2 regions of the Pseudoalteromonas sp. SR43-2 genome follow, and region 2 is predicted to be linked to the other one. Evidence: riboswitches for the same ligand, from Rfam matches in the RefSeq annotation. Region 2 holds a riboswitch; the other holds the start of a gene.
The links. A riboswitch is a leader RNA that binds a small molecule or an ion and turns the genes downstream of it on or off. The one in region 2 is predicted to bind cobalamin.
Positions count from the first base shown of each region.

Region 1: it holds a riboswitch for cobalamin, as region 2 does, so the genes downstream of both, H5120_RS01450 (TonB-dependent receptor domain-containing protein) here and H5120_RS07710 (ABC transporter ATP-binding protein) in region 2, are expected to answer to the same signal.

Region 1 covers NZ_JACJED010000001.1:293,394-305,417, forward strand. The annotation lists gene coaD (pantetheine-phosphate adenylyltransferase) at 1-449, opposite strand, end outside; gene H5120_RS01420 (TetR/AcrR family transcriptional regulator) at 648-1,301, shown strand; gene thiI (tRNA uracil 4-sulfurtransferase ThiI) at 1,399-2,856, shown strand; gene H5120_RS01430 (ketopantoate reductase family protein) at 2,882-3,784, opposite strand; gene H5120_RS01435 (VanZ family protein) at 3,777-4,130, opposite strand; gene H5120_RS01440 (YajQ family cyclic di-GMP-binding protein) at 4,283-4,765, shown strand; gene H5120_RS01445 (ABC transporter substrate-binding protein) at 4,799-5,749, shown strand; cobalamin riboswitch at 5,804-5,988, shown strand; gene H5120_RS01450 (TonB-dependent receptor domain-containing protein) at 6,025-7,851, shown strand; gene msrA (peptide-methionine (S)-S-oxide reductase MsrA) at 7,942-8,478, opposite strand; gene H5120_RS01460 (efflux RND transporter permease subunit) at 8,564-11,662, opposite strand; gene H5120_RS01465 (efflux RND transporter periplasmic adaptor subunit) at 11,666-12,024, opposite strand, start outside.
Region 2 covers NZ_JACJED010000006.1:218,994-231,017, reverse strand. The annotation lists gene H5120_RS07755 (BamA/TamA family outer membrane protein) at 1-1,226, opposite strand, end outside; gene H5120_RS07750 (DUF3630 family protein) at 1,396-1,680, opposite strand; gene recQ (DNA helicase RecQ) at 1,688-3,511, opposite strand; gene H5120_RS07740 (thioesterase family protein) at 3,645-4,100, shown strand; gene rarD (EamA family transporter RarD) at 4,152-5,069, shown strand; gene H5120_RS07730 (response regulator) at 5,086-6,321, opposite strand; gene H5120_RS07725 (DUF413 domain-containing protein) at 6,408-6,782, opposite strand; gene H5120_RS07720 (LysR family transcriptional regulator) at 6,874-7,746, shown strand; gene H5120_RS07715 (porin) at 7,913-8,845, shown strand; cobalamin riboswitch at 8,916-9,040, shown strand; gene H5120_RS07710 (ABC transporter ATP-binding protein) at 9,204-10,016, shown strand; gene H5120_RS07705 (iron ABC transporter permease) at 10,018-11,022, shown strand; gene H5120_RS07700 (cobyric acid synthase) at 11,027-12,024, shown strand, end outside.

The sequences.
Region 1 (12,024 bases), on a different contig from region 2:
ATTACAGGGTCTACAAACTCGCTTACATCACCATTGTGACGTGCTACTTCTTTAACAAGCGTTGATGAAATAAATGAATTTCGCTCTGCGGGTGTTAAAAATACACTTTCTAAATCAGGATTCAGGCGGCGGTTCATGTTAGCTAATTGAAATTCATAGTCAAAATCAGATACCGCTCTAATACCACGAATAAGCACATTAGCATTGTGATCGCGCGCAAGGTCAGCCAATAAGCCAGAAAAACCAATGACCTTAACATTATCTAAGTGACTTAAAATAGAGTTTGCAAGTTCAACACGTTCTTCAAGGTTAAAACAGGGTTTTTTACTTGGGTTGTTCGCAACCGCAACTAATACAGTATCAAACATTTTAGCTGCACGTTGAATAAGATCTGTATGACCATTGGTTAGTGGATCAAAGGTGCCTGGATAAATTGCAATAACTTTCATAATGTTCACTATTTATGATTTTAGCGCTAGTTTAACAGTGTTTATGCCACAAAGCAGCCTAGCTAATAAAGCATATAAACACTTACTTTCTTTGAACAGGTCAGTCCAAGGTTTGAGTGTTTTAATGATTCATATTTGTTTATACTGTTTACCTCTTTTTAGTGTAATGTAGCCTATAGATAATTTGAGTATTAGCATATGAATACCAAGGATAAAATAATACACACCAGTATTTTGTTGTTTAACGAAAATGGTGAGCGTGCAATAACGACAAATCATATTGCATCAAACTTAGGGATGAGCCCGGGTAATCTTTATTATCATTTTAAAAATAAAGAAGACATTATCCGTCATATTTTTGCGCTGTATCGCGATCATTTAAATACTCACTTTAAACCTATTAATAAAGATGATGATGCATTTAATCATTTAACGGCTTATTTAGATTCGTTATTTGAATTGATGTGGCGTTACCATTTTTTTTACGACAATCTTGGCGATATACTCGCCAGAGACACTGAGCTAAAACAAGCTTACATTGATTTTCAGTTAGAGTTATTAGAGCAAGTTCGTAAAATTATTCTAGGTCTTCGCGATAGTGAAATGATTGCTATTGATGAGCAAGATGTCATTGATTTAGCCCATACACTAAAGTTAACTGTTAGCTTTTGGACGCCTTATATTAAGGCTCGTAGGCCAAGCGGTACCCTTGCTGAGCAAGATATATATCACGGTATTTTAAAAGTACTTACATTATTTAGAGCGTACAGTACCGATAAAAGTATTGATAAAATGAACCTATTACGCGAAAAATACACTGAATTAGCACAACAAGCCCCAACTGTTGTTTAGCCGTTGCCTTTTGGCTGTTTCCTAGACGCTGAATTTTTTGCTATAATCGCGCGCCAAATGCCTGGGAGCGCGAATTCCCGCAGTCTAAGAGTGAACTATGCTTAAATTTATCGTCAAACTACATCCTGAAATAGCCATCAAAAGCCGTTCGGTCCGTAAACGCTTTACTAAAGTGTTAGAAAATAACATTAAAATTGTATTGCGACGTCTTGACGAAAAAGTACAAGTAAGAAATAACTGGGATAATATTTCAGTTGTTACAAAGCTTGAAGATGCACAAGTTCGCCTTGATTTTATCGACAGCCTTAAACGCATACCTGGTATCGTTCAGTTTATTGAAGTAACCGAAACACAATTTGAAACTCTCGATGATATCTATCAAAAAACAATAGCGTTAGTGGGTCACACAATTGTGGGTAAAACTTTTTGTGTGCGTGCTAAGCGTATAGGCCAACACGACTTTACCTCGACTGATTTAGAGCGTTATGTTGGTGGTGGGCTAAATCAACATATTGAAGGCGCAAGCGTTAAGCTTAGCCGTCCAGAAGTAACAATACGATTAGAAGTAAAAGACGATAAAGCTTACATTGTTTCGCAAACGCATTTTGGTATGGCGGGCTTTCCACTACCAACGCAAGAAGACGTGCTTTCGCTTATGTCGGGTGGTTTTGACTCTGGCGTAGCAAGTTACCAAATGATTCGTAAAGGCGCACGTACGCACTTTTTATTCTTTAATCTAGGTGGCGCAGCACACGAGATTGGTGTTAAGCAAGCGAGCTATTTTTTATGGAAAAAATACAGCTCAACACATAAAGTGAAATTTATAACAGTTGATTTTGAACCTGTTGTTGCTGAAATTTTAGAAAACGTTGAAAACAGCCAAATGGGTGTTGTGCTTAAACGTATGATGATGCGAGCAGGAAGTGTAGTGGCTGAAAAGTTAAACATTCAGGCGCTTGTCACTGGTGAAAGTATTGGCCAAGTATCTAGTCAAACATTAGCGAACTTAAGCGTGATTGACCGCGTTACCGAAACACTTATTTTACGCCCGCTAATTCAAAATGATAAACAAGAAATTATTAACCTTGCTCGCCAAATTGGTACAGCTGAAATGGCTGAAACGATGCCTGAATATTGTGGTGTTATTTCTAAAAAGCCGACAGTTAAAGCTAAAATTGAAGTAATAGAAGCCGAAGAAGAAAAGTTCGATTTTGATGTGCTAGATACCGTAGTAAATAACGCGCGCATAATGGATGTACGCGATATTGACGTAGAAGCCAAGCAAGAGCTAAAAGAGGCTGAGTCGGTTGCTGATTTACCTGCAGGCTCTGTAGTAATTGATATTCGCTCACCAGAAGAAGAAGAAGCTGCACCGCTTGCAATCGATGGTGTTGAAGTGGTGCATTTGCCGTTCTTCCGTTTGGCTACTAAGTTTGGTGATTTACCAAAAGACACCGACTACTATTTATATTGTGACAGAGGCGTAATGAGCCAACTACAGGCACTTATGCTGCACGAACAGGGCTTCGAAACTGTAAAAGTTTATCGCCCGTAAAGTTAAAAGCTTATATAAGCGTGGTTTATACCACGCTTTTTTTTGCCTGAATTTTAACTAACAACTCATCGTTGTAAGGCGTTGGAATACTGTGAAGTTTACCTTGTTGGCTAATATAGCCACATATAGCTGATATTTCAGTTTCTCTATTGTGAGCTATATCTTGCTGCATTGATGAGTAATTATTTGCGGTTAACTCCATTATTTTATAAGCGGTATTGAGAGCTTTAATTAATGGGATATTAAGCCCTTGAGCCTTTGCAATATTGCATGCTTCAGTGAGTGCATTAAAAATTATTGTATTGTACTTAGGTGCACGTAATTCGCCATTTTTTACATTACTTAAAGCGCTTAATGGATTAATGGCAATATTGACGAGTAGCTTTTCAAAACGAAGCTGCTGAATGTTATTAGTAAACTTTAGATTGGGTATTACTTTAAAAATATCAGCTATTGGCGCGCTATTTTGAAGTGCAAGCTCATTACAGCCACCAATAACGCTTTGTCCTTCACCTGTGTGTTGCACAATATATTGGTTTGATTTAAAGCCAGCTATGCTTGTCGTTAAAAAGTAGAGTGCTTGATGGGTGTTTAGCTGGTTATTTATCTCATCAACGTTGCCCATTCCATTATGCGAAAGTACAACAGAGCAATGTGTCGGTAAAAATGGCTTTATTTGAGAAAACGCATCAAGCACTTGAAAAGCTTTAACGGTAAATAAAATTACATCAAATTCAGTTGCTTTATCTAACTGATTTAATGAAATAAATTTTGCGTTAATTTTTTTTGATGCACCCTTAGCTCTGCTGTAAAAGCGGGTGTTTGTTGGGTTTTTACGAGTTAAAACACTGATATTATGCGATGCGCTCAAAAAGTGGCTCAGCAACAAGCCAATAGCGCCATCGCCAACGATTAAAATATTAGCCATGTGGGTTCTTTTTTCGAGGTGTAAAAATTACTCTAAGTAAAAAGTAGCTTGCAGCACCTGCAAAATCAGCAAAAAAATCACCAAGTGATGCTTGCCTATAAGGAAGTGCGTCTTGCATTATTTCTATCGAGGCGCCATAGCCTGCTAATAAGAGTATTTGAGCATATAAAGGAAGCTTAAAAGCCTTATCCATTATTATGGCTAATATAAAAAAAATCCCAAAATGGGCGACTTTATCAACATGAGGGAATAAATTTACAACGCCACCTTTTATTTCTTTAGCAAATAAAAAGGTGAAAGCCACTATGCTGATTAAAAAAACTGCTTGATAAACACGCCTTGTCACGACAAATCCTAAAATCGCTTAAAAAAGAGGCGCAAGTATATCAAACTAATTTAGTATCGCACCTGAACAAGATGCAGAAAAATGTAAAGATTTATAATTTTAGCGTTATAATTGCCACATAAAATTAAGATTAAATAGTTAGGAGTATACTAATGCCTTCATTTGATATTGTATCTGAAGTAGAAATGAACGAAGCTAAAAATGCGGTTGATAACGCAAACCGTGAACTAGAGACTCGCTTTGATTTTAGAGGCGTTGATGCATCTATTGAGCTAAACGATAAAACAATTAAGCTTAAAGCAGAAGCTGACTCTCAAGTTATGCAGTTGTTCGATATTTTAGCGGGAAAAATTTCAAAGCGCGGTATGGATGTAGCTAGTTTAGAACTTCAAGATATTAGCCGTGCAGGAAAAAATGTATTTCGTAACGTTGGGTTAAAGCAAGGTATCGAAAAAGACATGGCCAAAAAAGTGGTTAAAGCCATTAAAGATTCAAAAGTTAAAGTACAAGCCGCTATTCAAGGCGAAGAAGTGCGTGTGACAGGTAAAAAGCGTGACGATCTTCAAGAAGCAATGCAGGTAGTTCGCAGTGCCGATTTAGGTCAGCCTTTTCAGTTTAAAAACTTTCGCGACTAATTTATAAACTGTTTTTAATAAAAGTGCTTTAATTTGTCTATATTTGCAGACAGATTAAAGCTACTTAATCTTTTTACAACTTTCCCACTTTATCCTCTCGTAGTTCTGCATGTGTTAATCCTCTTTTTGATATTTAAGCTATTATATTTAATTGAATATAATAAAAATTTCACTCTAGAAGGTATTAAAATGAGACCCCATCAATTATTTCTGTTATTTGTTTTGCTTATATTTACCAAGCCAAGCTTATCAAAGGCAGTTGATATTGATGTATTGGTCGAAGATGGCTACTTTCCGATTATTATTAACGCGCAAAAAAAGCAGGGCTTTGCTCCTGAGTTTATTAATATTTTAAACGACGCACAGGAGGAATTTAATTTTATACTTATTTCTTTACCTGTAAAAAGGCTTACTTTGTCTGTTGAAAAAAATAACTTCGACGTTTTATTTTTAATGGCAATGCAATGGCTGCCAAAAACAACGCAGAAAAACATTGAAAAAACTGAATTTTATACCATCACCAAAAACGAGCTTTATACACTCAAAGAGAATGCATCAGAACAAACTTATTTTGACAATCTGGACAAATTAACCAAAGTTGGGGTTTTAGGGTACTCGTATCAATTTGCAGGATTTAATACAAATGCCGAATACTTGAGAGAAGAGCACCAGGTAAGCCTAACAATTGATGAATTCAATGTAGTTAAAATGCTGCTATTAAGGCGCGCTGAAGTCGGGGTTTTAAACAGTATTGCTTATCAGTATTTTAAAAAGCAGAATATCTTAAATATGGATTTACTATTTAAGAGTGACGTACCAGATGCAGTGTATGAAACACATTTTTTGATTAACTCACAATCAAATAAAATATCAATTCACAAAATGGATGAAATATTAAATTTACCTACTACACAAATGCAACTTCAGAAGCTACTTGATAAGTACGGTATTCCTTCAAGCTATAATAATACAGCACTGAACTGAAATAGCTTTTAGCTATATAGACGTCCATTGACATTTGTAAACAAAATACTCACAATGACGGCATATTTTCAAGGTGCTTGCTAGCCACTTCATGTAATGATTTTTTTAGCAGGATAATCGGGAAGTTGGTGCGTTTTCATGATGACTACAAGCCCAACACTGCCCCCGCAACGGTAGAGTATTGCATGTTTTTATGTGCTTACTGAGTCCGGAGACCGGCCTTGATGCAATCTTACTTACTTAAATCTTTGCGGTGGGCAAAGGTAGGGGACATCATGTTAAACAAAACAACTCTAGGCGTTGCAATTTCTGCTGCGCTTTCATTTTCTGTGTCTGGTGCAGAGCAATCAATTGAAAAAATAACCGTTACAGCTAATAAGTTTGAGCAATCAATTAACGACGTTTTAGCGAGTGTAAATGTTATTGAACGTGCTGAAATAGAAGCTAGTAATGTACGCGATTTACCTACACTTTTAAGCACGCGAGTGGGTTTTCAGGTTAATCCAAATGGTGGTTTTGGTCAAAATACAGGTGTGTCACTTCGTGGTACGGGCTCTGGCGATACGTTGATTTTAATTGACGGTGTACGTACAGGCTCAGCAACACTAGGTCAAAAAGCATTAAATAATGTTCCTCTAAATAGTATTGAACGCATAGAAATTATTAAAGGCTCTCGCGCGGCTGTTTATGGCTCTGATGCACTCGCTGGTGTTATTAATATTATTACGCGTGAGTCAGATAACTTATCCCTAAGCGCTACATTTGGTTCTGACTCTTATCAAAATTATCAAGTTGCAGGCTCTGTAAAATCAGATGATATAACAACAGCATTTAACGCAGGCTTTGAAAAAACAGATAACTTTGATGTACTGCAAGGCGTAGCACCTGATGAAGATGGCTATGAAAATAAAAACCTTGGTTTTAAAGTTAACTACACCGATGCACATTACGGCGACTTTAAGTTATTAGGCCAATACAGTGAAGGCTATGCAGATTACGACAGTCGCTTTAGCCCTGCAGGCAGTACGATTGAACGAGATGATTTTAAAAACTATCAACTTTCTGCAGGTTGGAGTAAAAACTACACTAACCAAACGCATAGTATTGATTTAGCGCTTTCAACAGATGATTCAGACAATACATATGTCGATTTTTCAGTTGGGCCAACAACAAGTACATTTATAACTAAACGCACACAAATTGATTATAACGGCCAGTACCTGTTATCTAATGAACTTAACATTAGTGGTGGTGTTAATTGGTACAACGATGATGTGTCGCATAGTTCGCAACTATTTGTTGAAGACAGCCGCGATGTACTTGCTGTGTTTGTAGGTGCTTACTACGATGCAGATAAAGTACTGGCTAATTTAACTGTTCGCCAAGATGATGACGAGCAATTTGGCGATGAAACAACGTATACCGCCGCTGCAGGTTATCATTTATCTGAAGATGCAACATTTCGTATAAGCCAAAGTACTGGCTTTAAAGCTCCTACATTTAACGATTTATATTATCCACTTTATGGTAACCCTGATTTACAACCTGAAAAATCAGTAAACCGTGAGTTAGGTTTGAGTGTGGATTTTGATATCGCGCAAGTTGATATTGCAATATTTAGAAACAATATAGAAGATAAGATTGATTACGATGCAAACTTTGCATTGGCTAATATCGATGAAGCACGTTACGAAGGGGTTGAATTTAGCTTATCTCAGCAGTTTTTTGGTTTTGATAGCAACCTTAACTTTGCTTACTTAAGCGCTGAAGACGAAGAAACGGGCGCAGAGTTACGTAATGTTGCTAAACGTACTTTTAACTGGGAACTTGCAAAACAGTTTGGTGCTTTTGACGCAAGCTTAGACATGCAATACCGTAGCGACCGACAAGGTGCTGTGACGCGTTTAGGATCATACACGCTTTGGAACTTAGCGGGTAATTATCAAGTAAATGAACATATTGAAGTTTCGCTTCGTGTAGAAAACTTATTTGATAAAGAGTATAACGCTGTTGATTCAAACGTTGATTTTACAACGGGTGAAGTGTATTACTACAACACACCAGAGCGTCGCTTTTTTGCAGGCGCAAGCTACCAGTTTTAACGGTATTTATTAATATTAAAAAGCCCGACTTATGTCGGGCTTTTTAATGTGTAGCTAAGTTTAACTAATTAATTTAACTGCTCAAATTAGCTAGTCAGCTAAGAACTCTTTAAATACGGTTTCAAACTTATGTAATTTAGGTGCTATTAAAATACTACAGTAACCCTGCTGTGGGTTTTCGTTATAGTAATCTTGATGATAATGCTCTGCTGGATAATACGTAGTGGCAGGGCTGACTTCTGTCACAATTGGCTCAGCGACATGGCTTTGCAGTTGAGCTATCACTTCGTTGGTTTGCTTAAGTTGAGCTTCATCGTGATAGTAAACCACACTTCTATATTGTGTGCCTATATCGTTACCTTGGCGATTCAATTGTGTTGCATCATGCAGTGTGAAAAACATAGCTAAGAGTGTTTCAAAGCTAACTACAGTCGCGTCAAATTCAATTTTAACAACCTCAGCGTGACCGGTTGTGCCTGAGCATACAGAATCATATGTTGGGTTATTTGTTTCACCGCCGGTGTAGCCAGAGCTTACGGTTAGTACGCCATTTACACGTCTAAATGCAGCATCTATACACCAAAAACAGCCGCCACCAAATGTTGCTACTTGCGTTGTTGAGCTCATAAGTATTCCTAAAATGTATATGGGGTTTAAAGGCGAGCATAAATTGTATGCGCCGCAACAACAAGGTTACGGCGCAATTAAGAGGCTAGATCTCTTCGAAAGGTTTTTCAGCAGCTTGTTTGTCTAATTTTTGCTGTAAAAACTCAGGTGATTGAGTGTTACGTGCAAGTGCATAATATGCAGCAGGTACAACAAAAAGAGTTAGTAGGGTCGATACAATAACCCCAGTAAACACGACTACACCTATCACCATACGGCTTTCAGCGCCCGGACCTGAAGCAAGTACTAAAGGTACCGAACTCATAACCGTAGTCAGCGAGGTCATAATAATAGGGCGCAAACGCTGAGTTGCTGCTTGCAAAATAGCTTCACTAAATTCAACGCCTTTATCGCGCAGTTGGTTAGTAAATTCTACAATCAAAATACCGTTTTTAGCACTTAACCCAATGAGCATGACAATACCTATTTGGCTGTAAATATTTAAGGTAAGTCCTGTAGCCCAAAGTCCGAACATAGCGCCCATTAAACCAAGTGGTACGGTAAGCATAATGACGAACGGATGCATAAAGCTTTCAAACTGCGCTGCCAGTACTAAAAAGGTAACAGTGAGTGCAAGTATAAATACGTAGGTCATCGCTGATGCGCCTTCGTAATAAAGCTGCGACTCGCCTTTGTAATCTACGGCGCCATCTATATCGTTTTCTTGCGCGGCTACTTCGTTTAAAAAGTTAAGCGCTTGCTCAAGCGTATAACCGTCGGCTAAGTTGGCGCTTAATGTAATTGCGCGCATACGGTTGTATCGGTTTAAGCGCGATGCGGTTGCTTCTTCTTTTAAGCTGATAAGGCTATCAAGTGGGACTAGTTCACCGCTTCGTGATTTAAGATATATATTTGAAATGTCAGTAGGGTTAGTAAAGTCTTCTTTAGTCCCTTTTAAAATTACATCGTATTCTTCACCACGGTCAATAAAGGTTGTAACACGGCGCTGGCCAAGCATTGTTTCAAGTGTACGGCCTACATCAGATACAGAAACGCCTAAATCAGCGGCCTTGTTTTTATCTATGCTGACTAAAAACTGCGGGAAGGTTTCTTTATAATCATGATCGATTCTTACTAAACCTGGGTTTTGTTCAGCACGCTTAATTATACGGTCACGCCAATCGGCAAGTTGTGCATAATCATTACCTTGCAATACAAACTCAATAGGGCGAGATGAACCACCACCGCCAATACCACGGCGCATAATGGCAAATGCACGAACATCGGTAACTTCTTGCATTTTACCGCTTATTTCGTCCATTACTTCCCATGTTGAGCGTTTGCGCTTATCCCAATCGGCCATACCAACAATAGCAACACCGCCGCTGCCACCCCAGCCAGGTACTCGAACAAGTACGCGACTTAGCTCACCTGCTTGCGAGTAAGGCATTAAGCGTTCTTCAATTTTAGCCATATTAGCGGCGTTATTTTCGTAACTTGCGCCCTCAGGGCCGCTCATCATAATGAAGAACGTGCCACGGTCTTCTTTTGGCGTTAGCTCAGAGGGAACTTGTAAAAACAACGAGTAACTAACAAAGCCCGCTAATAATAAGCTCACCATTAAGCCCCATTTACGGGTTATGTTAGTGGAGAGCGAATTACGGTAACTTACTTCAATTTTAGTAAACTGGCGGTCCATCCATTGGCTAAATTTATTTGGTTTGTCTGATACTTTAAGTACTTTAGAACACAAGGCTGGTGCGAGAGTCAGCGCTGTAACACTTGAGAAAAATACGGCAGCACTCACCGCCATTGCAAACTCAGTAAATAATGCCCCTATACGGCCATCCATAAATACAAGTGGCACAAACACCGATATTAGTACAAGCGTGGTTGCGACAATGGCAAAACCAACTTCACGCGCACCTCTATATGCAGCTAGTAATGGCGGCTCACCTAGTTCAATACGACGGTGAATGTTTTCAAGCATTACAATGGCATCATCTACTACTAAACCAATAGCCAGTACTAAGGCAAGTAAAGTGAGTAAGTTGATTGAGTAACCCATTGCTAATAAAAACATAAAGCTACCAACAAGTGCGACCGGTACGGTAACCGCAGGAATAAGCGTTGCTCGTATATTGCCTAAAAACAAAAATATAACGAGTACGACTAAACCCATAGAGATGGCAAGTGTGCTGTAAACTTCACTAATTGATTCTTTAATAAATACAGACGAATCGTAGCTGTCTTGAATTGTTGTGCCTTCAGGTAGGTTACGTTTGATTTTTTCAAGTTCGCTGCGTGCGTTGTCTACTACGGTAAGCGTGTTTGCTTTAGCTTGTTTTACAATTCCTAGGCCAATCATGTTGCGCCCGTTACCACGAAATAAGCTTTCGTCATCGGCAGCTTCTAATTTTACGTCGGCAACTTCACCTAAACGCACTAAATAACCTTCTTCACCACGTTTAATAACAAGGTTTTTAAAATCGCGCTGATCTTTATAACTACGTGCAGTACGCACGGTAAAGTCGCGATCTATTGATTCTATTTCGCCGGCAGGTAATTCAACGTTTTCTGTACGCAGTGTATTTTCAATATCGCTTGAGGTAATACCGCGTGCAGCCATTGCTTGGCGGTTTAGCCAAATTTTCATGGCGTATTGGCGCTCACCACCAATACGCACGTTAGATACACCATCTACAACGGCTAAGCGGTCAACAATAAAACGCTGCGCATAATCAGAGAGCTGCAACGAGTCCATTGTTTCGCTGTTTAATACAAACCATGCAATAGGGCTTTCATCACTATTTGATTTTGACACTTCTGGTGGGCGTACCTGATCGGGTAAACTATCAAGTGCACGTGCTACACGTTCGCGTACATCGTTAGATGCAGCATCTATGTCGCGGTTAATATCAAACTCAATGGTAATATTTGAGCGCCCATTCCGGCTCGAAGAGTTAATACTTTTAATACCTTCAATACCGGAAATTCGATTTTCTATTATTTGCGTTATTTTGGTTTCTATAATTTCGGCAGAAGCACCTGTGTATTCAGTGCTGATATTTACTATTGGCGTTTCAATATCAGGGTACTCACGAAGTGGTAGCATAGTAAATGCAACCAGACCAAAAGTAAGAAGCAGCAAATTAATTACTATGGCAAAAACGGGGCGTTTAACGCTAGTATCAGTAATTTTCACGTATTACCCCTTTACGCTTACTTTACTACCAGAGCGAATTTTTATTAGCCCTTCAGTAACAATTTGCTCGCCATCATTTAAACCTTCATCGATAGCAACCCAGCCATTATTTCTGCCAGCAACATGCACTTCAACCTTATTGGCTACTCCGTCTTGAATTTGAAAAACAAAGTGTTTGTCTTGTAAAGGGATAACCGCTTTTTCTGGCACCATTAAAGCTTGGTTACTGCTTAGCTCAAGTGCTGTATTTAGTAGCATACCTGGGCGAAGTAATCCTGATTTATTAGCAAAACTTGCAGTTACTTCAACACTGCGTGTTACCGAATCAATACGCGAGCTAATATGCGTTACCTTGCCGTTAA
Region 2 (12,024 bases):
CAATAGCCATCAATATCAGCACTAAAACGCCATAAGGTATTATCGTTAGTAAAGTGGGCTTTTTTAAAGTTAAAAGAATACACCGCGCGGCTGTCGTCATTACTTAAGGACTCATCTGAATAGCCAATTAAGCTTTTAATATTCCAACCTAAATTTAAATCCTCAGTGCGAGATATACTGTCAAAATTGCGTACTTTTATGTAGTTATCTTCAAACCAATGGCCGCTTATAAAGGGATAACTTAAGCTTCTGTCATCGGCAAGTGGTGCAAATGTAGTGTCTATAGCTTCAAAGGTATGTTGCTCGTCGGTATAGCCTAACGTTAGTCGCTGGGTCCAATTATTATTAAGCGCTTTAGAGTGTCCTATAAATACACGGTTTAAATCGGTAGTTTGATCAAATTCGCTAAACTCTTCGCCGCGTTTATATAGTGACTCTTCGCGCTGCTCAGAATAGCTTAAAATACCGTAACTAAAGGGGGTGTCAATTGCGTAAAATGGATAGGTTAGCTCAAGCAAATGGCGCTTGCCGTCGCTGTTATCGGCGTATTCTAAACGGCCTCGGTAGCGAGTAGATAAAATATTAGGATCGTCGTAAACAAATAAGTAACCGCTGCGATCGCTGTCAGTAGTGCGCGAAAAAGAAAGGCGCTTACCCCACCCAAGTAGGTTAGATTCTCTAAAGCCTATACTCGATTTGTTTTCTCCACCGCTTCGACTAAAGTTCACTTCAGGTAAAAGTGTCCATAAATCACGGGTAACCACTTCTACATTAACGTCGCCGTCGCAGTTTTCGGTAGCACTAATTTGTGCATCATATAAGTAGCTTTCTTTACGAAGTAAACGCTCAGATTCTGCGAGCTTTTTAGCGTCGTACTTGTCACCTGGGGAGAATAATAAAAGGTTATTAATGACATCGGGCTCTGTTTGAATGTGAGCGCGATTAGCAAAACGGAATAAAGCATTATTTTCCTCTTCAAGCTCAGTATTAAATACATTAAGTTGCTTGAGCTTTATTGAGGCTATTTTAGCGTTACTATTACTGTGCGTGAGGGTTGTTTTGTCTTGAACTTCTCGGCGTAGGTTTTTATTTGTGCTTAAATCTGTCTGTTCTACAAGGCAGTTATCAGTTTTCATTGAAGATTGTTGTGCGAACGTTTTAGGCACATAAAAGCTTAAAACCGTTAAACTAATACAACATTGTGCTATCCATTTCTTGCTCACCATTAAACCTCTTACTGCTACGTAGCAAATGACTATCGTAATATCAGCTTACATCATTGTTATTATAATGTAAGTAAAAGGTATGGATTTTGAAATTAATTAATTGTTACCCATATTCACTTTTGTTAATAGCCAGCCGGTTTGCAGCGACCTATGCGCTAGGCATTAAAAGCTAGCTTAAATAAAATGCTAAAGCGGCGAGTAAGTGTTCAGCTTCATGACCTTCGGCATTAATCCAGATGCTTTGGCTGTAATGCTCATAGTTTAAATTAAAGGTTTGATGATTATAGGTAAAGCGAACTTGATGGCGATCGGCGCCTGCAGAATATTCGTTGAGTGTTACTTCGTCTGAGTGTAAAAATAATGTACTCCACAGCTCAAAGTCTTCATCGTTTGGTAGCTCAATGGGATTAATCAAAATACATTTGTGTGTATGGTCATATTCTATTTGGGTCATAATGCTCTTAATTAGTAGCTAGGTAATGTCGAATTGCCGTTAAAAATTCGCCGCCGTATTTATTTAACTTAGTAAAACCAACACCTGAGACCTTTAAAAACTCACTGTCGTTTGTTGGCATAAGCTGCGCCATTTCGGCTAACGTTTTATCATTAAATACTACATAAGGTGGCACATCGTCGGCATCAGCAAGTTCTTTACGAAGTGCGCGCAGGCGAGCAAAGAGTTTTTTGTCGTAATTAAATTGCGCTAACTTATCTTGATAAACGTGTTTGGCTTGCAGGCGTGGCTCGGCTAATTGCAGTGCGTATTCACCTTTTAAAATTACACGCGCGGCTTCTGTTAATCTAAGTGACGCACCTTGTGTTATATCTTGGCTAAGTAAGCCTTGATGAATAAGTTGGCGTAAAATACTGAGCCAAAACTCACTGCTTTTATCTTTACCTATGCCGTAGGTACTTAACTCATGATGATTATTATCGCGGATGCGGCTCGTGTTTGCACCGCGAAGTAATTCAACAATATAACCAAGTCCAAAACGTTGCCCCGCTCTGTACACACACGAAAGTGCTTGCTGAGCGACTAACGTACCATCAAAGCTTTTTGGCGGATTTAAGCAAATATCGCAGTTGCCACAAGGTTCGCGTTGATATTCACTAAAATAGTTAAGTAATATTTGACGACGACATGTTTGCGCTTCGGCAAAGCTTGCCATTGCGTTAAAGCGTTGTTCTTCTACGCGGCGGCGTTGCTCGTCGTCTATGTCTTCAAAAAAGCGCCTTACGCGACCAATATCTGCTGGGTCAAAATACATTATAGCTTCTGCGGCAAGTCCATCTCGCCCAGCTCGACCTGTTTCTTGATAGTACGACTCTATACTTTTTGGAATATCGTAATGCAGTACAAAACGCACATTAGGCTTGTTTATGCCCATACCAAAAGCAACGGTTGCGACCACTATTTGTATATCGTCACGGGCAAACCCGGTTTGTACAAATTGTCGTTGCTCGTTACTCATACCAGCATGATAAGCGGCAGCGTTTAGTCCTGCATCTGCAAGCTTTTCAGCAATGTCGTCTACGCGTTTACGGCTGGTGCAATAAATAATACCGCTTTGGCTTTTTTGCTCCTTTAGGTAGCGAAGCAATTGCACCATAGGTTTAAATTTTTCTTCTATGGTGTAACGAATATTGGGGCGATCAAAGCTGCCAGTATGAATATAAGGCTGTTGTAGTTTTAATTGCTCAACTATATCAAACCGTGTGGCTTTATCGGCGGTGGCGGTTAATGCCATCATTGGGACATGTGCAAAACGTTGCTTTAATTCGTTTAAGCGAAAGTAATGAGGTCTAAAGTCATGACCCCAATGCGACACACAGTGCGCTTCGTCAATGGCAAATAAACTCACATTTAAATGCGATAAACGCTCTAAAAATTCGCGTTGTAATACTTTTTCAGGCGCCACATATAAGAGCTTAATTTGCCCCTGATGAAGCTGTTGATACACCAATTGCTGCTCTTCTCGTGCTAAGCTGTTATTAACGTAAGCGGCTTTTACCCCAAGAGCTTGCAGTTGCGTTACCTGATCTTGCATTAGCGATATAAGCGGAGATATAACAATGGTTACGCCTTCGAGTACTAAAGCAGGGATTTGGTAGCACACCGATTTTCCGCCGCCAGTAGGAAGTAATACAAGCGAATCTTGGCCGTTAATAGCGGCATCAATAACTGCTTTTTGACCGTCGCGAAATTCACTGTAGCCAAACACTTGTTTGAGGACAGTTTCGGGTTTACGCACAAGGGTGCTAGAAGGTGGAGTTGATGTATTCATTGGCGGGTATTTTAGTGGTTTTTTAGTGAGATGTCTTTAGCTGAGTTACTTGATAAATTATTTAAGTGGAGTCTCGTAGTTTTACACTATGTATGTTTTACTCATCTTACCTGTTTTGACATAGAGAATAATAATGAATAAAGAAATGTTAATTGAACAAGTAGGTGCGTTATTTGTGAATGGCATGCCGTTTAACCAGTTTTTAAAAATATCGGTTGAGTCGTTAAGCCCTGAACAGGCCAAAATTACGTTCCCGTGGCAGGATGTACTCATTGGTAATCCTGCGCAAAAAATACTCCATGGTGGTGTTATTTCAGCCGTACTTGATAATGTAGGCGGTATGCTCGCTGCAGCAAGTGTAATTGATAAACTCACCGATTTAGATATTACAAGCGTGCAAACAAAATTAGCCACGCTTGGGACTATCGACTTACGTACTGATTATTTGCGCCCTGGTAAAGGAGAGAGCTTTACTGCCAGCGCAACACTTATTCGTTCAGGTAATAAAGTATGTGTATGCAGAATGGAATTACATAACGAACAGTCTGTTCAAATTGCTTTTGGAACCGGCACGTATTTAGTTGGATAAAACGCGTATGGCAAGTAAACTAGCGGCCTTTTAAATCACTAAGTGTGTATTATGTCGATTGATACTGAGCAGCGTAAAGGTGCTATTTTTGCTTGTCTTGCTTTTTTAATGTGGGGCCTTGCGCCAATATACTTTAAGTTGATTCAGCATGTTTCTGCTTTTGAAATTTTAATGCATCGCGTTATTTGGTCGGTTGTGTTTTTAGTATTGGTAGTAAGTGTTTTACGGTATTGGGGTAAAATTAAACGCATTATCGTTCAACCTAAGCTTTTGCTTATGCTTGTTATCACCTCTGCACTGCTTGGGTTTAATTGGGGTTTATTTATATGGGCTATAAATAATAACCACATGCTTGATGCAAGCTTGGGCTATTACATAAATCCTCTTTTAAATGTATTACTGGGTATGCTTTTTTTAGGCGAACGCCTGCGTAAGTTCCAAGGCGTAGCAGTAGCCCTTGCCTTTAGCGGTGTAGTGCTGCAGCTAATTAGTTTTGGCTCGTTTCCGGTAGTTGCCTTTTCACTGGCTATATCATTTGCACTTTATGGTTTATTACGTAAAAAGTTACCGGTTGAAGCCTTGCCTGGCATTTTACTCGAAGCACTTATATTACTGCCTGTCGCACTTATTTATTGGTGGTTAATGGTGCCTACAGCAACATCAAGCCTGCCAGCTAATGATTGGCATACTAATGTACTACTGATTAGTGCAGGTATTGTAACTACATTACCACTGCTGTGTTTTACCGGTGCAGCTAAGCGTTTGCAATATACTACACTTGGCTTTTTTCAATACATTGGGCCAAGCTTAATGTTTATACTAGCTGTGGTGTTTTATGGTGAAGTGTTTGATGCAGAGCGTGTAGTAACATTTGCATGTATTTGGAGTGCACTGGCTATTTTTAGTTGGGACTCTTACCATCAATCACGCAAACGTAAAAAAGCGGCTATTACAGCCGCAGAAGTATAATTAACTAATAAAATGGTTAACTAACTATTTTATTACGACCAGATTCTTTAGCGTCGTAAAGCTTTAAGTCGGCCTGTTTTAAAAGTTCATCAATTTGATAAACAGGCCCGTTTGCAAAGCCAATAGAAATGGTGAATTTTATTTTAGCTTTACTAAACTCTTGGCTATTCATTTCTATAAAATACCTAAAGCCTTCAAGGCGTTTAAGGGCTTCTTGTTTATCTGCATCTATAAAATAAACTGCAAACTCTTCACCACCTAAGCGCGCTACTAAGTGCTTTTTAAAGTATTTACTGAAGCAAATAGAGAGCCCTTTTAATACTTCGTCGCCAACATCGTGTCCGTATGTATCGTTAATTGATTTAAAGTGATCAATATCAAGCATAGCTAAAGCACCGTCACCTTTAGTATGTTTTATTTGCTTTAATGATTTTTCAGCTTCTTCAAAAAAGTAACGACGATTTGGTAAATTAGTTAAATAATCCGTGTTGGCTTGTCGCCTTATGGTGGCTATAAGGTCTAACATATCGACGTTTTGACTAAGCCTGCAGTAAAACTCTTCGCTATTAAAAGGTTTGTGCAAATAATCGTTTGCGCCATTTTTTAAAAATAAACTAGAAAGCCCTACAGAGTCAGAACCCGAAATACCAATAATAGCTTTTTCATCATTGCTATATAAGCGGCGAATCTCGCTACATAGTTCATCGCCATTCATATTGGGCATTTCATTATCAGTAATAATAACTGAGATATCAGGTGAAGCTTCAAGTAGGTTTAACGCTTCTTGTCCGTCTTGCGCTTCAATAATTTGATATTTATGGCGCACTAATAAACTACAAATGTATCGTCGGGTCGATTTAGAGTCGTCAACAACGAGTACTTTTACATTTTCGTTGCGAGGCAGGCGCTGTAACTGTTTTTCGAGGTACTGATAAGCTTGTTTATTTTCTTTAATGATGTAATCGATGATTGGGTATTTTTCTACAGTGTCGCGAGTTTTTTTATCAATATTGCCCGTCATTACAATAGTTGGAATGTCTGCATTAATAGTACAAGGTATTGCCTCACCTAATGGGGCATCAGGTAATATGAAGTCAACTACAGCGCAAAAATAGCTATTTTTACTTATAAGCTCTTTTGTTTGCGCTAATGACTCAGCTATATCAACTTCATAACCAGCCTTAAGCGCGATGTGCTTTTGCACTCGCGCCATGGCAGGTGTATCTTCAACTATTAGTATTTTTCGCGTCACGGAACAACCCTATATATATTTTGCAAAAATATTTGCTTATACAAGTTGTAACTGTTAAAACGCAAAAAAGCAAATAACTTAAATACTTACAGATTATCCGCTTCTGAATAATACTCTTGGCTAATCGGCGCCGGGCTCGACATTTTTGAACGGCCAAATAAAGTATGAAACTTAGTTTTGCAGGTCGTTAGTTTTAAGTATTTTACCCAAGCTCGTTCGATTGGGTTGGTAGGTTCTTGTGAGCCAGTTACGACTGCTACAAACTGTTCTTGGTGTTCGTTTTGCGGCTCAATTGTTTTACTGTATAAGCCTTTTAAAACAACTCCGTGTTGTTCAAGTATGCTGGCTTCTAATAAGGTGAAGTTTCCGCTGCGGCTAAAGCCTCGTGGAAAGTTTTGATCATCATAAAATTGACGTTGGCTAACAAATGCTTGGCGTAGTAATGAAATGTTATTGCTCATAGCTTTATCCTCATACCTTAGTAATTAGCTGGAGTATGATGCAAGTTTGGCAATTTATTAAACAAATTATTTTTATCGTGAGGATAAAAAATTGGATATCGATTTATTAAAAACATTCGTTGAGGTAGTGCGTACGCGTCACTTTGGTAAAGCGGCCGAAAATCTTTATATTACGCAGTCTGCAGTGAGCTTTAGAATTCGCCAATTAGAGCAAGGACTTGGTGTTAATTTGTTTATTCGCCAGCGTAATAACATTCAACTTACAGCACCTGGCGAGCGTTTATTACCCCATGCACAAATGATTATTACGGGCATGCAACGCGCCAAAGTGGATGTTGCGCTTGCCGATAATATGCATAAGCAAATTAGCTTAGCAGGAACGCCCAATATTTGGGATGCTTTTTTACAGTTTGGTATAACAAATATTGTATCAGCGATGCCGGGCGTGTCATTAGTCGCAGAAGTTAAAGCACAACAAGAAAGCACTCGGCTGTTATTAGAACGCACGCTTGATTTGGCAATATTGTTTGATCCACCAAAAGTAGACGAGCTAGTGGTAGAGCGAATCTGTGAGTTGCCAATCATTCCCGTAAGCGGATACGACACTGCAACGAACGAAAACTTTTTTGATAATCAGTATGTATATGTTGATTGGGGAACTACTTTCTCACTTTGGCATGCGCGTCAGTTTACCGGTAAAACACCGCCTTATTTTAGAACCAGCACAGGACGTATTGCACTTGATTTAATACTGCAATGTGGCGGCAGTGCATTTATACCTCAAGTATTGGTAGAAGGGCATTTAGAAAAAGGTGAACTGTTTCATGTTAAAGATGTAGAAAATACCTCGCGAGACGTGTTTATAGCGTATCACAGAGACAACGAGCAAAAAGAGTTAATAGAAACCTTAGTTAATTTACTATCGCAAATGACCCCAAGCTTGTCATTAAAGAAAAGTAAGTAAGTTCGGCCGTTTATTTGGCTTTCATGTTATTTTGATTTCAAATTTAATGCATTTTTATTAATAAAAAAAGACATTAATATTTCCATTGTAATATTACTGTCATTTAGCGGTGACAAAATGCAGCAGTTTTAAAAATTAGTCTTTTGTGATTATCCAAGGAAATAACATGAAATTTGTAAAATCGAGCTTATGCTTAGCACTATTAAGTGGTTTATCTTTTAATGCACTTGCCGATGTAGACATTTACGGTAAAGCAAATGTAACAGTGCAATCATCTGATGACGGCGAAGGATCTTTTACTGAGATAAAAAGTAATGCATCTCGTCTTGGTGTTAAAGGTTCTGAAAAAATAAATGATAGTTTAGAAGCGGTATATAAGTTTGAGTTTCAAGTTGATGTGTCTGATGCTGATTCAAAAGGCGATAACGACGACAATATTTCTGCGCGTAACCAATACGTTGGTTTAAAAGGTGCGTTTGGCCAAGTGGTTATTGGTCGTAACGATACTGCGCTTAAACAATCTCAAGGTAAGTTAGACTTGTTTAACGACCTTGAAGGCGATATTAAAAATGTATTTAAAGGTGAAAACCGTTTAGGGAATACTGTTAGTTATTCATCAAACTCATACGAAGGTTTTAAAGTACTTGCTACTTTTGTAGCTGAAGATGATGTAGACGCTGATAACGGTTACTCAATGGCGGTTACTTACGGCGACGTGGCACTTAAAAAGAGCGCAGTATATGCCTCTATCGCAGCCGATAGTGAAGTAAATGGCTACGATGTAGTACGCGCGTCAATCCAAGGTAAAGTTGAAAACTTTAAGTTAGGTGCAATGTACCAAACACAAGAAAAAGTTGACGGCAGCGCAGAAGCGGATGGTTACCTATTAAATGCAGCTTACAGTATGGGTAACAACACATTTAAAGTGCAATACCAAGACATGGATTTTGACGACAGCGACGATAAGTCAGCAATATCAGTTGGTCTTGATCACAAATTAAATAAAAACATTAAAGTATTTGGCTTTTACTCAAGCTTCGATATGGACAACAACGTTGACCAAGACTACGTAGGCTTAGGTATGGAATACAAGTTTTAACTATTCGCTAAATTAGTTTAAACACTCCCTTTTTAACCGCGCTCTTTTGAGTGCGGTTTTTTTGCTTTAAATTATTTACTTAGCCGCCCATAATAGAGCTTCATTTGGAATGAGGTGCGAGTCCTCAACTATTCCCGTAACTGTAATTAGTACAACGCTTTAAGTCAGATACAAATGAGCAATACCAATCAGCATAAATATTTGAACAATTTAACGAATTAAATTTATCGCTGAATAGGTTCTATATCTAAATAGATTGGTATAATTTTTTAACGAGCGGGTTTACTCATTTTTTATTAATACACTAGTTATTGTTAGCTGTATTGTTAGTGAGTTCACGCCTACCAAGGACTCACTGTTGCACACTAAATCAGCGCTAAACACGCCTTTACTTAACGTTAAAAATGTTTCGTGGGGGATTGCCAATAAAAGCATTTTAAATGATATTAATTTGCAAATATCGCCAGGTAAATTTGTTGGTTTAATTGGCCCAAATGGGGCGGGTAAGTCGAGTTTGCTGCGTTGTTTATACCGTTTTAACCGGCCAACATCAGGGCAGATTACTTTTAATAATCACGATATTTGGCAACTTAAAAGTGAAGATTATGCAAAGCAAGTTGCTGTGGTACTTCAAGAAACACCTTCGCAATTTAACTTAAGCGTATTTGATGTTATTGCGCTTGGGCTAACGCCTCATAAATCGTTATTTAGCTCAGTAACTAACATTGATAAACAAAAAATCACCCAAGCTATCAACACTGTAGGGTTGGCAGATCATAGTGAGCAAAGCTTTGAATCACTTTCGGGCGGTGAAAAACAACGTGCCTTGATAGCCCGCGCCATAGTCCAGCAACCTCAGTTGTTAATAATGGACGAACCAACTAGCCATTTAGATGTTAAATACCAAATACAGGTAATGGAGCTTGCTAAATCGTTGGGTGTGACGGTGTTTGCATCGTTTCACGATTTAAACTTAGCCTCGGCAATGTGCGATGAACTAGTGGTTATTAAAAACGGTGAAATTACACATACAGGTACGCCAAGTGAGGTATTAACCGAAAACATGTTAGGCGACGTTTTTGGTGTCTGCGCCCAAGTAAATGACCACCCGCAAATATCGAAGTCGGGAAATAGCATCCCTCATATCACTTACTTTTATGGTTACAAATAATATGAGCACAGTTAATAATCGCCACTCACTTGCGCTATTCATAAGTGCTGCAGCGGCTTTATTTAGCTTATTTGCAGCACTTAGTTTTGGCGCAGCAGAGACTTCACTTCAAGACGTACTTAATAGCTTTTTACTCTCAAATGATGCGTCTTTTAATACGCGTATTATTTACGAGCTAAGAATGCCACGCACATTACTCGCCTTTTTAGCAGGCTCTGGCTTAGCAATTGCAGGGCTTATTTTACAAACGGTAACGCGCAACCCTTTAGCCGATCCTTACTTATTTGGTATATCGTCGGGTGCCTCATTTGGCGTGGTGTTACTTATGGCGCTAGCAGGCATTAGCGCAGGCTTTATGCTATCGGCAGCAGCACTGCTGGGCAGCTTACTCGCTATGAGTTTATTAATACTTATTGCAGGTAGGCAGCAAAGTGCACAGGTAGAATCAATGTTATTAGCTGGTGTTGCTCTGTCGTTTTTATTTAGTGCATTTACCAGCTTGTTGCTTTATTGGAGCGACCCTCAGGCGGTAGCCGCTATTTTATTTTGGACACTGGGCAGCTTTTCGCGTGCGCAGTGGGCTACGCTTTGGTTGCCTTTATTGGTAATTACATTGTGTACGTTTGTAATGCTGAGCTTTAGAAGGCAGCTAAATGCTATGTTACTGGGCGATGAAAGCGCAATTACATTAGGTGTGAGGGTTCAGCGCTTTAGAATACTTATGCTGGTTTTAAGCTCATTAATTACCGCTGTGCTGGTGGCTATGTGTGGTGGTATTGGGTTTGTCGGATTAATGGTGCCGCATATTGTGCGCTTTTTTATATCCCAAGGCACCATCGCTGGCTTACTGGTAACCAGCTTGGTGGGCGGTACATTTATGGTGTGGGTTGATGTACTTTCGCGCTCTTTGCTGAAAAACCAAGAACTGCCCGTAGGTGTTATTACTGCAGCTATTGGTAGCGTGTTCTTTCTAAGTTTATTGTTTTTTAGAAAGCGAAGGGTGTAATTCCATGAAAACCTTAATGGTGCAAGGCACTACATCAGATGCTGGTAAAAGCACTTTAGTTGCTGCCCTTTGCAGGGTGTTTGCTAAGCGAGGGGTAAAGGTTGCGCCTTTTAAACCGCAAAATATGGCACTTAATAGCGCAGTAACAAAAGATGGCGGCGAAATTGGTCGTGCGCAAGCTTTGCAAGCAATAGCAGCTAAAGTAGAGCCAGAAATAGACTTTAACCCTATATTACTTAAGCCTAATAGCGACACGGGCGCACAAGTAATTATTCACGGAAAAGCCGTTAGTAATATGGAAGCGGGCAAATATCACGACTATAAAAAAGTGGCGATGGATGCAGTAATTACTTCACATAACCGCTTAGCTAAACGCTTTGAATTACTCCTTGTTGAAGGGGCTGGGAGCCCTGCTGAAATAAATCTGCGTGAAAACGATATTGCTAACATGGGCTACGCCGAAGTGGTAGATTGCCCAGTAATTATAATTGCTGATATTGATAAAGGCGGCGTATTTGCACACTTGGTAGGTACGCTTGCGTTGTTAAGCGAGTCAGAACAAGCGCGCGTAAAGGGTTTTGTTATAAACCGCTTTAGAGGCGATATAGGTTTGCTGCAAGGCGGGCTAGATTGGCTTGAAGAATACACAAACAAACCCGTAGTTGGCGTATTACCTTATTTACACGACCTTGCGCTTGATGCTGAAGACGCCGTCGCAATTGATAATAACGTTACCAACGCCACAATTAATATTGCAGTGCTGCTTGTACCACACATTAGTAACCACACCGATTTTGATGCACTGCGTTTGCACCCAAACATTAATATAAATTACGTGCGCCATACGCAAACGATCCCAGACGTTGATCTGATAATTCTCCCAGGCAGTAAAAATGTGCTGGGTGATTTAAATTTTTTGAAAAATGAAGGCTGGGACACTCAAATTAAGCGCCACTTACGCTATGGTGGCAAAGTACTTGGTATTTGTGGCGGCATGCAAAT